Linked DNA regions of Crateriforma spongiae. The protein of the gene in region 1 interacts with the protein of each later gene in a pairwise test. Links are inferred from orthologs where the notes say so. Each region holds a gene or a part of one and is shown on either strand. Other genes may lie near its edges.

Region 1 (7,370 bases):
GCAAACCGGCGTGGGACAACAAGCGGCGGGGGCGGCCTTGGTACGGCTGCCGCACGCGTCGTGCCCCTTGCCCAGGTTTTCCAGTAACCACCCCGCTGTGGCGGGACTGATACTTAGGACTGTGATCAAACAAAGGACGAGCGTCCATCGGACCACGAGACGGATCGTGCGTTTCATCTTTCTCTGGCTCCTCGCCGGATTGATGCCGAAAAGGTCGGAAGTAGGTAGAAAACGGTCCCCTTCGGACGTGCGGGGCCGCAATTCTGGGGGGTGAATCGACGGATAGACCGGCTGTTATTCCCAAAAGCTTAGGTCAAAGACGCTGCCGTGACGGCGAACGGAGACAACAACAGGGCCATATTGCCGGTTCACTGTAATTATGGCCCTTTACAACGGCAAGAAGCGCCGGATGGGTAAGATAGAGGGGTTTGAAACGGTCTTGCGGGCGGTAAGGTCAGCCCAAGCCCTCTGAAATTCGTCTCCGCGCCGCCCCGCTGATTCGTCAAACTCGACGGCTCCGTTTCCAAGCCCGCGTCTCCGTCCGACAGATCCCATCGCAATGCTCCGATTGCTGCAAAGTTTGATCTCGTCGATGAGTCTGGAGCGCAAGTGCTTGCTCTTCTTCGGTTCGGCCCTGTTGGTCTTGATGTTCGGTGCGTTCGCCGTCGTCCAGGTGTTGGCCCGCGGGTTGGTTCTGAACACGACCAAGCAACGCGCGTTGGACTTCAAGCCACACGCGCTGGAAACGCTGCACGAACAGGCGTTTTGGAACGATCAGGATTTCGCCAGCGAGGCGGCGGAAACGAAACGGACCGCCCTGGAAAAGCTGCACAAGCAATTGTTGGGCGACAAGATGCGGTTCCAGATCTTGGGTCTGGATCATTCCGATTCACCCGGCTTCAGCAATCTGCCACCACGGCTTGCACCGGAGTCGCCCGAACTGCTGCGGAAATTGGAAAACCTGGAAGCCGAGTTTCGGCGACGGTTGGCCAACCGTATCGCATCCAGCGGCGTCGACATCACTCATCCGATCGACCTGGGTGAAGACGAAGCGATGGCCCGCATCGGGGCCGGCAGCAATCCTGTCGCCTTGGGCGAAGAAGTCGACAACAACGAATACGTTCTGTACACGCCGATCTGGCCTGATGAAACTTGCGTGTCCTGTCATGCCCCGATCGGACAAAGCAATCAATCGCTCAGCGACGAGGACCCGGTCGCCCGTGCCGCACAGTATCCGTTTCGGGTGATGAAGGTCACGATGCCCAACAGCGGCACCAACGCATCGACCGAAGGGATCCGTGCGATCATCATCGCGATGGCCATGCTGATCGTTGCCGCAACGTTGTATGTGATGCATGCGATCGTGCGTTATCTGGTTCTGCAACCCCTGTATCACCTGCGTGACGTCAGTGACGCCATCACCCATGGGGACACCAGCCAGCGGGCACTGATCGACACGGAAGACGAGTTCCGCGAATTGGCCGACGCTTTCAACCGGATGCTGCGTCACTTGACCGAAACGCAGTCCCAGATCGAAGACGTCAACCGCGAACTGGACGCGCGTGTCGACCAGTTTGCACAATTGAACTTGCAACTGTACGAAGCCAACCGGCTGAAAAGTGACTTCTTGGCCAACATGAGTCACGAACTGCGGACACCGCTGAACAGCATCATTGGGTTTTCCGAAGTCCTACAAGACATCGATTCGCTGAACGACAAACAGCGGCGATACGCGTCGAACATTCAGAAAAGCGGTCGCTTGTTGCTGGAAATGATCAACGACATCTTGGACTTGGCCAAGGTCGAAGCAGGCAAATTGGAGGTCAAACGCGGCGAATTTGATTTAAAACGCGTCGTTGCGGCTCAGTGCGACATGATCGGGTCGCTATCAGAGGAAAAGAACATCTCCGTCATTCAAAAGATTCCGGACGATTTGCCGGCCGCGTACCAGGACGCCGGCAAGCTGGGACAGATCCTGAACAACTTGCTCAGCAATGCCATCAAGTTCACGCCCGAAGGCGGCATCATCACGATCGGCGTTCAAAACTTGGGCGATGAATTTCGGTTGTCCGTCCGCGACACGGGAGTCGGCATTGCCGAAGAAGATCATTCGGTGATTTTTCAAAAGTTCCGACAAAGCAAGCAAGTGCTGGACGGCGAAGGCTTGACCCGTGAGTTTGCCGGAACCGGCCTGGGGTTATCAATCGTCCGCGAATTGTCAAAGCTGTTGGGCGGTGAAGTCGACTTTGAAAGTGAACTGGGTCGTGGCAGCACGTTTTGGGTGACACTGCCGTGGGAACTTCGTAACGCCGACATCTTTACCGCATCCCAACCGCACGTTGCGTCAAACAGGGACGACGATCCGCAACAAGCATCCGGCACCGGCTCCAACGGCTCCGGTGCAAGCAATGGTCCGCCGCAAACCGACAGCGGATCACCACCGCATTTCCCCACACCGACCGATGCCCTATGAAACCCGTTGATTTGTATACCGATGGCGCCTGCAGCGGTAACCCAGGACCGGGCGGCTGGGCGTTCATTTTGCGGTGCGGGTCGACGGGGAAACAGGTCGAACGCAGCGGCGGGGACACCCCGACGACCAACAACAAGATGGAATTGATGGCCGTCATCAAAGGCCTGGAATTGCTGAAGGAACCGTGCGACGTCACCCTGCACGCCGACAGCACCTATGTCGGGCAGGGCATCAATAGCTGGATGGCCGGTTGGAAACGTCGCGGCTGGAAACGCAAAGACGGCTCGAAATTGGTTCCGGTCAAGAACGTCGAATTGTGGAAGCGTCTGGACGAATTGATGCAGACGCATCGCGTCAAGTTTCGGCACGTCAAAGGCCACGCGGGGCACACCGAGAACGAACGATGTGACGAACTGGCCGTCGCCGCGTACCAGAAATACTTGCACCATTCGTCTCGATAGGCCCGCGTCTCTTCGGATCGATCCCCGGCCGGCTTCCCAGCCCCGGTGACCGTTTTGGCGGGCCTTTCATGTCTTTGGTGACTGTTTTCGGGTGACGTAGACTGCGGAAACACCCGCCCCGGGGCCGGACCCCACCGACGCCCCGGCGGCATCGTCAAAAGGGCTGCAAACCGCTAGAATTGCGGCTTCTTCGGCGTCCCCACGCCGCCCCCGATTCGGTCCTCAACGCAGACGTTCATGAGCGATCCTCAGTCAACCGATCCACAGCCCACTGATCCTCAGTCGCCCGATTCCCAGGAATCTGCCCAGCAACCGGCCGGCCAACCGGCCGCGGCGGCTCCGGCAGCCAATTCGGAATACACCGACAAGGACCTCCAGCACCTTTCGGACTTGGAACACGTCCGCGAGCGGCCGGGGATGTACATCGGGGACACGACCGGGCGCGGGCTGCACCACTTGGTGTACGAGGTCGTGGATAACTCGATCGATGAAGCGATGGCGGGCTTCGCCAAAACCGTCTCGGTCACCGTCCATACCGACGGCAGCGTCACGGTCGAAGACGACGGCCGCGGTATTCCGGTGACTCGTCACGACCAGTTGTCCGAAGAATTGGACCGCGAGGTCAGCACGCTCGAGGGCGTGATGACCGTCTTGAAATTCGGCGGCAAATTCGAAAAAGGTGCCTATCAAACCTCCGGCGGCCTGCACGGCGTGGGCGTGACGGTCGTCAATTTCCTGTCCCAGTGGGCCGAAGTCGAAGTCAGCCGTGACGGTTCGACGTGGACTCAGGAATACGAACGCGGCGTCCCCACCGGCCCGATCCAGAAGGGACGTGCCACTAAGAAATCCGGCACCAAGACCACGTTCAAGCCCGACGGTCAAATCTTCAGCACCACCAAGTACAACTTTGACACGCTGGCCAAACGGCTGCAGGAACTCGCATTCCTGAACAGTGGCGTTCACATCAAATTCCATGATGAACGCAACGGCGAAGGCGGTGATTTTCTGTACGAACGCGGCATCATCGAATTCGTCGAACACCTCAATCGCGCCAGCGACGTCCTGCACAGCGACGTGATCGTCTTTACCGGCAATCGCGACGGGGTCGAATACGAAATCGCGATGCAGTACAGCACCGAGTTCACTGAAAACGTCCAGTCGTACGTCAATAACATTCACACGATCGAAGGCGGCACGCACGTCTCAGGTTTTCGTACCGCGCTGACGCGGACGTTGAACAATTACGGCAAGAAAGAAAATCTGTTCAAGAACACGACGCCCACCGGCGACGATTTTCGCGAAGGTCTGACCACAGTGATCAGCGTGCGTGTGCCGCACCCGCAATTCGAAGGGCAAACCAAAACCAAGCTGGGCAACGGCGAAGTCGACGGCATCATCGCCGGCGGCGTTGGCGAACAGCTGACCAAGTACTTGGAAGAAAACCCCCGCGTCGCCAAGACGATCGTCCGCAAAGGCCTGTTGGCAGCGGAGGCACGCGAGGCGGCCCGAAAAGCCAAGGACTTGCTTCGCAAACGGAAAGACGCTTTGGGCGGCGGTGGTTTGCCCGGAAAACTTCGCGACTGCATCAGCAAGAAGATGGAGGAGTGCGAAATCTACCTGGTCGAAGGTGATTCGGCCGGCGGATCGGCCGAAGGCGGACGGATGCGTGAATACCAGGCCATCCTGCCGCTGCGTGGAAAGATCATCAACGCGTACAAATCGCGCGAAGACAAGGTCTTGGCCAACGAAGAAGTCCAGTCGATGATCCAGGCCATCGGCACCGGCATCGGAGCCGATCAAGACATCAGCAAGCGGCGGTACAACAAAGTCGTCATCATGACGGACGCCGACGTGGACGGCAGCCACATTCGGACGCTGTTGTTGTGCTTCTTTTACCGCCAGATGTATCACTTGGTCGCCGGCGGCCACGTGTTCGTCGCTCAACCTCCGCTGTACCGCGTGCAGCAGGGACGCAATCGATACTACGTCCAAACCGATGAAGAAATGCGGACACGATTGCTGGAACGCGGTTTGTCCGATTCGATACTGGAATCCGAAGACGGACGCCGCGCCGAAGGCGACACGATGCGGTCGCTGGCCACCACGCTGGCGTCCATGGAGGATGCCATCGTTGCCTTGGAACGACGTGGCACCAGTCTTAAGAATCATGCCGTTCGCCTGGACCCGGTGACCGGAAAGCTGCCGACATTCCTGTTGACCGCCGGCAACGACGAACACTGGTTCGGTTCCCAAGAAGACGTCGATGCATTCTTGAGCGCAAACAATCTGGTGCTGGACGTCGAGGAAAATGAAGCCGACGAAGCCGAAGCAAACGGCGAAGACGCTCAAAAGGAAGTCACCGAGATCGTGAACCTGGCCCACTTGGAAGAGATTCACGAAGTTCGCACGATCAACAGCGGATTGAAAGATCTGCAACCTGTCGGCTTCGGGTTGGATGACTTGATCCCGGTCGACCGCACCGGAACCACCGCACCGCGATTCGAACTACTGCGTGGCGACGACGTTCGCCGACCTCTGGACGATCTCCGCGCTCTGTTGCCTGAGATCCGCAGCGCCGGTGAAAAGGGTCTACAGCTGACTCGTTTCAAAGGCTTGGGTGAAATGAACGCCGAAGAACTTCGCGAAACGACCTTGGATCCCGAAAACCGAACGCTGATCAAAGTCAACTTGACCGACGCCGGCGCGGCCGACGAAATGTTCCGGTTGTTGATGGGTGACAAGGTCGAACCGCGTCGCGAATTTATCGAAAAGCACGCGCTTGACGTCCGCAATCTGGACGTCTGATTCTTCTTCGGATTCGTGCCCCAATCGCCCCCGGCCGCGACCGTGACGAACCGCTTCGGGGGGCGCGTCGCGCCGGCGTGTCATGATCCCGCATCCATTCCGCCACCCATCGTGGACACCATGCCGAATCGACTTGCCGAATCGTTAAGTCCCTATCTGCTGCAACACCAAGACAACCCGGTCGACTGGTTTCCCTGGTGCGAAGAAGCATTTCAGTTGGCCAAGAAACTGGACCGACCGATCTTTCTGTCTGTCGGTTACGCGGCCTGCCACTGGTGCCATGTGATGGAACACGAGAGCTTCGAAAACGAAGCGATCGCGGAGTTTCTGAACAACTACTTCATCAGCGTCAAAGTCGACCGCGAAGAACGCCCCGACGTCGACCAGATTTACATGAACGCGGTCCAGGTGATGAGCGGCCGTGGGGGTTGGCCGATGAGTGTGTTCCTGGATCACGATCGGCGTCCGTTTTATGCCGGGACGTATTGGCCGCCGACACAGCGTGCCGGGATGCCCGGTTTCGCGCAAGTTCTGGATGCCATCGCAGCGGCATGGCAGGACCGTCGCGATGAAGTGGTGCATCATGCGGATCAAATCACCGCGGCATTGACGCAACTGGCCAAGGGCACCGGTGATTCGGTCGACCAGCCCGCCGAAGACGTCGAACTGGCACGCCGTATCGTCCGACAAGCCTGCGACCAGTTGGTCCGGGTCCTGGACCGCAACGACGGCGGTTTTGGCGGCGCGCCCAAGTTCCCTCATGCGACCGACTTGTTGTTGCTGTTGTCACAAGTCGCCGTCAAACCGAACGTCGATTATCGCGGTGCCTGCGAATTGACGCTGAATAAAATGGCCGCCGGTGGCATCTTTGATCACATCGGTGGTGGTTTTGCCAGGTACAGCGTCGACAGCAAATGGCTGGTGCCGCACTTCGAAAAGATGCTGTACGACAACGCACTGCTGGCGACCGCATACACACGTGGTTTCCAAGTCACCGGCAGCGGCCACTTCGCCGCCGTCGCGGACGCCACGCTGCGGTACATGGCACGCGACATGGTCGACCCGTCCGGCGGTCTGCACTGCAGCGAAGACGCCGATAGCGAAGGCGTTGAAGGCAAATTTTACGTCTGGAAACCCGGCGAAGTGACGGCGGTGCTGGGCAAAGAACGCAGCGATCGTTTTTGCCAAATCTATGACATCACCGATGCCGGAAACTTCGAAGGTACTTCGATCCCCAACCGTCTGCACGCGACGGATCCCAACGCCTGGGACTTGCCCCCCCAAGTCTTGGAAACGCAATTGGCCGCCGATCGCGAAGCTTTGCGACAGGCCCGTCAAAAACGTGTGCGACCGGGCCGCGACGACAAAATCATCACCGCCTGGAACGCGCTTGCCATCGACGCGTTTGCCGTCGCCGGCGCCGTGTTCGACAGCCAAGAATGGATCGACGTCGCGACCAAAGCAGGGCAGTTCTTGTGTTCACGGATGCGGCGTGATGATGGTCGTTTGCTGCACGCGTTTCGGTCGGGAACCGCGCACTTGGACGCCTACGTGGACGATTATGCGTTGACCGCATCGGCGTTCGTCACGCTGTACCAGGTCACTGCCGATAAAACTTGGATCGACACAGC
Region 2 (7,578 bases), on another replicon or contig:
GTTTCAGATAAAGATAGGTGAAGCCACGTAGCAGTCTTCGCCGTGCCTCGGTGGTCAATTCGTATTTCGACTTCTTGGCGATCAATTCGAAAATCCGGCACAACGCGGCCGGATCATAATCCTCGAATCGCATCGTCGTCCCGACCCGCGAACTTAGCCCGGGATTACTGCGAATCATCTTGTTCATTTCATTCGGATACCCGGCCAAGATGACGACCAGTCGCTCGCGTTGATCTTCCATGCGTTTCAAAAGCGTCTGCACGGCTTCACGGCCATACTGATCCTGGCCGCTTTCATCGATCAAGGTGTAGGCTTCGTCGACAAACAGAACGCCGTCCAAAGCCTCATCGATCTTGGCGTTGGTTTTCGGTCCCGTCTGCCCCGCATATTCCGCGACCAAACCGCTGCGATCGGTTTCCACCAAGTGACCTTTTTCCAGGACGCCAAGGGCACCATAGATTTCGGCAACGATCCGCGCCACGGTTGTCTTTCCGGTGCCGGGGTTCCCGACGAACGCCATGTGCAGACTGGGTTTGCTGGTGGGCAAGCCCGCTTCGGTCCGCAGCTTTTCCATCCGCAAAAAATTGGTCAGCGTTTCGATCTGGTCCTTGATTCCATCCAGGCCGACCAGCCGGTTCAGTTTCTGGCGTGCGTCGTCCAAACGCTGTTCCGGAGTCCGATCGTCGTCGGGATCCACTGCCGGCGTTCTTGCGGTGACCGCCGGTTTCGGTGACGCCGCGGCCGGTCCACCGGTCGGCATCGGTGTCGGCTCGGCGGGCCGGCCCGCACTGGCACCGGCCCCATCACGCAACCGTTGGGCTTCACGACGCAACCAATCAATGGCTTCCCGGGCGGCGTCGGTGTCTTCGGGATGATTGACCTCCGGTTCAACCGCTGGTTCGGACGGGCTGGTCGATTGCCAAGTTCGACCTTCGCTGATCTCCATCTGCCGCATGATTGATTCGATGCAATCCTGTTCATTCAAATCGATTCCGCCGTCGACCGCGGCAATCAGCTTGGCCATCCGCATGACCAACGATTCCAGTTCACCGTATCGGTCGCGGATCGAAGGGATCTGGGCGAACGGACGTACCAGATCGGCCCACTGGAACTGAACCGCCGTTTGGACCAGCCAATCGACCGCGTCGCGCAGCTTGGATCCCATGACGGTTTGTCCCCACAGGTGTTCCAACAACACGCGTCCCATTTGACGCTGCTGCATCGATTGGAAACCTGCGTCGGGCACCACGGTGGCAAACACCTTCATCACCAACCCCTGGTGCAGATCATCCATCTGATCGGCAATCGATGCGGCGTCCCCGTCGCCCTGGCCCAGCCAGCTGTAGGAGCCACGGATCAGCTTGCCGCTTTCGATAAACAGCGTCCGGGTCTCTTGAAGTGCCTCGCGATACAGCCGAATGGACTCGATAATGGCGTCGTTGGGATCAGACATGACAGACTCGAGAAACGGGACCGCCGATCCGCCCGAAGGCGAAGCACCGATCGATGGAAAAGGGCACCCTTGTGGGGCAGCGCGTGCCGACACGCCAAGGCGTCGCCACACAATCCTACCGTGGCGACGGCGGCACCGCGCCCTGCCGCACTGGGCGACCGCAAATTCACCACATAAAGCCATGCCAGTCAATAACTTATGACGCCTGCACGTCACTCCGGGGCCGTTGTGGCCGGGACCCAAAATCCTTACACTAACCGGTTCGTTCAGCGGCGAATCTGAGCCCCAAATTCGGCCGGCCGGTCCCCCTATAGCCAAGAGCAACGACGTTGGCAGACGACGAATTCGAAGACGGCAACGAAAACCAATCAGACAATCCGTCGGACGCCGAACCGTCCGAGTCGGGTCCGGAAAATACCGGCGCCGATGACGTCGAAGCCGGTTCAGAAAACGGCAACGGCGATCCACCGTCGGGCACCGACATGGTCACGCCGGCCGGAGACGGGGAAGGGGGCCGTGGTGCCCTGCGGATGGTCGATCTGCCGATCGAAGACGAACTGCGTGACAGCTATCTGACGTACGCGATGAGCGTGATCGTCAGCCGTGCCTTGCCCGACGTCCGTGACGGTTTGAAACCATCCCAACGTCGGATTTTGGTCGCGATGAACGACCTGAACCTCGGCCCGGGCAGCAAGCGGGTCAAGTGCGCAAAGATTTCCGGCGACACTTCGGGTAACTATCACCCGCACGGTGAAAGCGTCATCTATCCGACGCTGGTTCGCATGGCCCAAGAATGGAACATGCGCAGCCTGTTGATCGACAAGCAGGGGAACTTCGGCAGTATCGCGGGCCTTCCCCCGGCGGCGATGCGATATACCGAAGCTCGCTTGAGTGCCGTCGCGGCCAACATGCTGGACGACCTGAAACTGGACACGGTCGATTACGTCCCGACCTACGACGAAGCACGCAGCGAGCCGACCGTTCTGCCCAGCAAGTTTCCGAACCTGTTGATCAACGGTTCCGGCGGGATTGCCGTTGGGATGGCGACCAGCATCCCACCGCACAACCCAACGGAAGTCTGCGATGCGTTGATTCGGTTGATCGATGAACCGGAAACAACGATCGACGAATTGTGCGAAATCATCCCGGGTCCCGATTTTCCCACCGGCGGGATCATTTGCGGACGGGCCGGCATTCGACGCGGTTACAAGACCGGACGCAGCACAATGGTGGTGCGCGCCCGTTGCCGAATCGAGGAGATGAAGGGCAACCGCCATCGCATCATCATCACCGAGATTCCGTACCAACAGTATCGCGACCGGATCGTTGAAAAGATCGCCGCGCTGGTCAACGGCGACAAAGTCAAAGGCATCTCCGCGATCCGCGATGAAAGTGATCTGAAGGAACCGGTTCGTCTGGTCGTCGAACTGAAACGCGACGCCGATCCGGATGTCGTGCTGAATCAGCTGTATCAATTCAGCCCGCTTCAAGACACCTTTTCGCTGATCTTCTTGGCCCTGGTCGACGGCAAGCCGCGTGAACTGACGCTGAAGGAAATGCTGACGGAGTTCCTTCGTCACCGCGTCCACGTGATTCGGCGCCGCACCCAATTCTTGCTGGCCAAAGCACGCCGCCGCAAACACACCGTCGAAGGTTTGTTGCTGGCACTGGCCAACATCGACGAGATCATCCAAACGATCCGCACCAGCCGTACCCAGCCGGAAGCCAAACAGCGGTTGATGGGCATCGAATGCCCCTCATCACTGATGCAGCGGGCTCTGGGCGACGAAGGTTTCAAACAATTCGTCATTGAACGCGGCGAGGCGGAATCGTACACGCTGACCAGCGTCCAAGCGGACGAGATCCTGCGGATGCGGTTGGGCCAGTTGGTCAACCTGGAACAGGAAAAACTGACCGATGAACATGCTGAGTTGCTGAAGGAAATTTCCGACTATTTGGACATCCTGGGCGATCAGGCACGCGTCTACGGGATCATCAAAGATGACTTGGAAGAGATCAAACGACGCTTTGGTGACGCACGCCGGACGGAAATCTCCGGTGAAGAACTTGGTAACATCGATCTGGAAGACCTGATCACCGAAGAAACCATGGTGGTTTCGATCAGCCACAACGGGTACATCAAACGCACGCCAACCAGTGTCTACAACACCCAGCGTCGTGGCGGCAAAGGCCTGAAGGGTGCCAAGACCGACGAAGCCGATCCGATCGCGTTGCTGTTTGTCGCCAGTACCCACGCGTACCTGTTGTTCTTGACGACGACCGGTAAAGTTCGCTGGCAAAAGGTCTATGACTTGCCGCAACTTGCCCGAGATTCTAAGGGACGCGCGATCGTCAATCTGCTGAACTTGGAAGATGGCGAACAGATCGCCGAGTGTTTGGTCGTGCGGGACTTTGACCAGGAAGGTTACTACGTCGCGATGGCGACCCGAAAAGGCTTGGTCAAAAAAACACCGCTGGAACAGTACAGCCGACCGAAGCGAGGCGGCATTATCGCCATCAAACTTCGCGAGGATGACGAATTGGTCGATGCCGCCGTCGTCGGCCCCGGTGATGAATTAATGATGGTCACCAAGACCGGCATGGCGATTCGTTTTAAGGAATCCGATTCTCGCCCGATGGGTCGTAACACCTCGGGGGTCAAAGGCATCTCCCTGGTCGGCGACGACGAAGTCGTCGGCATGGTGGTCGCCGATCCCGATGCGACGCTGCTGACCGTTTGCGAAAACGGCTACGGCAAACGCACCCCGTTCGGTCCGAATTTGGTGGAAACCGATGAAGACGATGCGGGAGAAGAAGAATCGACCAGCTCGGGTGCCCGATACCGAACACAAAAGCGTGGTGGTAAGGGGCTGCGAGACATCCGCACCAGCGAACGCAACGGACAAGTGGTCGGCATTGCCGTCGTCAAAAACGACGACGAAGTGTTCATGATGACTGCCAAAGGCAAGATCCAGCGGATCAAGGCCGGCGATATCAGCGTGATCGGTCGCAACACCCAAGGTGTTCGGATCATGAACGTCGACGCGGACGATTCTCTGATCGAAGTGGTGCGTGTGCCGGCCGAAGAACGCGATGAGGAAGAAGCCGAAACAGCGCCGACACCTGACGGCGGTGACTCCAATGACTCGGACAACGTTCCGGCGGCGGAAGATCAAAACGAACAGTGACCTCCGGTCGCTGATTCGTTTCGGTTCGCGGCACGCCGATTCAGCATCGTCACCAAATGGTTCAGACGTCGGAGGACGTCGGTGATTGCGCCGACGTCAACGCTTGGTGAACCATATGCCGGGAATAGCCGGTCAGCTTGGCATGGCCGGGACACCAGCCTTCCAGAAAACGCACGAAATCCGCCCAGGCCAGTGGATACAGTTGTCGCCACTGCGTTTCCAAGGCGTCCAGATCGAATCGATCACCGTGATGGCGGACCACGGCGGCACGCAGTGCAGCGAAATAGATGGCCAGGTAAGTCGATTCGTTTCGCTGACATTCCGATTCGTCGACGCAACTGCTTAAGAAGTACGCCACGTCCTTCATTCCGCATCCGCGACCGACGTACTGGAAATCCACCATCGCCGGCGCCGATCGCTCGTCAGCGGGAAAACACATGTTGGCGACCTTGGCATCACCATGAACCAGCGTCTGGAAGAAGCTCTCATTCAAACGCTGATCAATCACAGCGGCTTGGCGTTTCAGATCATTCTCGGGCATCGCCCGCCATTCGTCCGGCCGGGTGTCCAAATGCCAGTACGTTCCGATCGGCCACAGTCCATCGAAGCCGGTCGCATCGTCGGCCGGGTGCAAGAACGTGCCATGGAAATTGGCTAACCACGCCAGCCCGCGAGCCACACCGTCGATGTCCAATCGGCCCAATCGCAAGGGAAACCCTGCGGCATCCAGATCTTCCAGCACCAATGTCAGGCTATCTTGGTCACTGGCTTGGCCCCAGCAACGGGCGACGCGGCAACGATCGTCGCATCGGTCCGCGAATCGGGCATAGAACGCCGATTCCACTTCGTAGGAACGCAACTTTCGTCGATGAGAAATCGGTGTATCCCATCCGCGAGGGTGGCGTCCGGGCTGGTCGCCGACTTGCGGCGGCCGCACCTGCTTGACGATCACCGTAGGGACCGACGCTTTCACCAAGGGAACACGGACGATTTGGCCGTACCCGCTCCAAAGCGACTGAACTGGCGTCGTGGGGCCGACCGATTCGGCGCCCGCAACGTCGCAAATCCAGTCTTCTAATGGCATTAAGGAATCCAACGTGGCGGTCCCGGCGTCGATTTGAAACGGAGGCCTCAAGCACAATTCCGCCACCGCGGGACGGCAAGCGGCCACTGGCTGCCAACAGAAACGGCTGGCCAACAGAAACGGCCATGCGATCGATCGCATGGCCGTCGGCGAAATTTGATTCGTGCCAGCCCGTCAGTGCGACGGCGTCAAAGGCATCCTGTCTTGGCAATCAGGCCTGGAAACTGCTGCCGCAGCCACAGCTTTTAACTGCGTTGGGGTTGTCGAAGGTGAACCCCTTCTTTTCCAGGCTTTCGTACCAATCGACGGTCGTGCCATCCAGGTACAGAGCACTTTTCTTGTCGACGACCACGGCCACGCCGTGCCATTCGTACTTGGAATCGACTTTGTCGTCGAAGCTGTCGTCGAAGTTCAGGGTGTAGTTGAAGCCGCTGCAGCCGCCACCGGCGACGCCGATGCGCAGCAGCATCGAATCGTCAAAATTGTGTTCTTTTTGGAAGCGTTTGACTTCTTCGGCAGCACGTTCGCTGAGCTTGATTGCCATATCGGGATTTCCCTTTTCGTCAATTCGTCGGGGCTATGAATCGGTCTTTCCGGCCGGTCTATCGTTCCAACCGACAATGCATGATATTCATCAACGGACGATTTCGACAAGTCTTTTCGCGTCCGATCACGGTCGAGTGATGGGCGCCGAACCATCCAATCCGCCATTGGCCACGCTTTAACTCCCCCCATCCCCCCCTCATTCATGCGAAAAATCGGGACTCTTTCACAGCCCAGGGACGCCCGCCGGTTTTGCGACTATCTGTTAACACGCCAGATCGACGCGACGTGGGAACAGGAATCCGACGGATGCGACGTCTGGATCCGTGACGAATCGGACGTGGAAGCGGCCCGAACCGAACTCGGCACGTTCCGCCAAGACCCGGGTGCCCCCCGCTATGACGTGGGTGATCAGGTCAAAAAAATTCGCAGCGAGCAGGCCAAACAGCAACAGCGGATGCAGAAGAACATCCGTTCGGTACCCACCGGCGGTCCGGGGATGGGACGCATGCGTCAGGCGAACATCCCGCTGACCATCGGGATCATTGCAATTTCGGTCCTGGCCAGCTTTGGGACCAACTTTGGCAACGTCGATTGGGCGGATCCCCGGAACGCCGATTTTCGGGACAACCTCTCGTTGGAAACCAAAAGTTATTTGGCGATGTCGTTTGTCGACCGCTACGACTATGCAACCTTGCAAAGCGAACGTGGTGAAGTGGTCGACTGGACGGTGTTCGCGACCGCGGACGGTGGCGACAGCTTGGCATCGTTAAAAAAGGGCCAAGTTTGGCGTCTGATCACACCGATGTTTTTGCACGGCAGCGTGATTCACCTGCTGTTCAACATGCTGTGGATCTACACCTTGGGGTCGTCGCTGGAACGACTGCACGGGTCGCTGTTTTTCGCCGGTCTGGTGCTGGTCAGCCAGATCGCGGGAATGCTGGTGCAGGTGCTGCTGCCCGACTGGTTGCCCCCGTCGTTGCAAGGATCACCGTTCGCCATCGGTGCCTCCGGTGCAGTGTTCGGACTGTTCGGATACATCTGGATTCGTCCGAAGGTCGAAGCCCTGTACCCGATCCGCATGCCACCCCAGAACGTCATGCTGATGCTGGGATGGCTGGTGATTTGCATGACGCCACTGATCGGCAACGTTGCCAACGGCGCTCACTTGGGCGGATTACTGGGCGGCGTCGCTGCCGCTTATTTGTGGCCCGGGCGTGTAACCTGACCGGTTCGAACCGCCTACCGCGGGTTGCCTCTCGCTTCGCAAAAGCAGCGTCCCCGAACTCCCGTTTCGTAAGTCGAAAGAC

The links.
Region 2: the proteins of HFP54_RS21500 (region 1) and gyrA interact in binary tests that used the Escherichia coli proteins (3 or more experiments, as listed by UniProt). The link is inferred for Crateriforma spongiae from one-to-one orthologs.

Annotation. Positions count from the first base shown.
Region 1 is NZ_JAAXMS010000009.1:144,395-151,764, forward strand. Bases 2,799-5,955 are described here. They hold HFP54_RS21500 (DNA gyrase subunit B), read left to right. Parts: upstream 2,799-3,171; coding sequence 3,172-5,739; downstream 5,740-5,955. Other genes in these bases: rnhA (ribonuclease HI), read left to right, coding at 2,799-2,934; HFP54_RS21505 (thioredoxin domain-containing protein), read left to right, coding at 5,860-5,955. In the rest of the region: HFP54_RS21485 (nucleoporin), read right to left, coding at 1-177; HFP54_RS21490 (sensor histidine kinase), read left to right, coding at 593-2,473; more of rnhA, read left to right, coding at 2,470-2,798; more of HFP54_RS21505, read left to right, coding at 5,956-7,370. UniProt on the Escherichia coli protein: DNA gyrase negatively supercoils closed circular double-stranded DNA in an ATP-dependent manner to maintain chromosomes in an underwound state.
Region 2 is NZ_JAAXMS010000007.1:360,235-367,812, reverse strand. What follows is about bases 1,477-4,841. They hold gyrA (DNA gyrase subunit A), read left to right. Parts: upstream 1,477-1,782; coding sequence 1,783-4,641; downstream 4,642-4,841. Other genes in these bases: HFP54_RS19655 (oxidoreductase family protein), read right to left, coding at 4,703-4,841. Outside these bases: HFP54_RS19665 (AAA family ATPase), read right to left, coding at 1-1,453; more of HFP54_RS19655, read right to left, coding at 4,842-5,725; HFP54_RS19650 (HesB/IscA family protein), read right to left, coding at 5,937-6,269; HFP54_RS19645 (rhomboid family intramembrane serine protease), read left to right, coding at 6,474-7,496. UniProt on the Escherichia coli protein: A type II topoisomerase that negatively supercoils closed circular double-stranded (ds) DNA in an ATP-dependent manner to maintain chromosomes in an underwound state.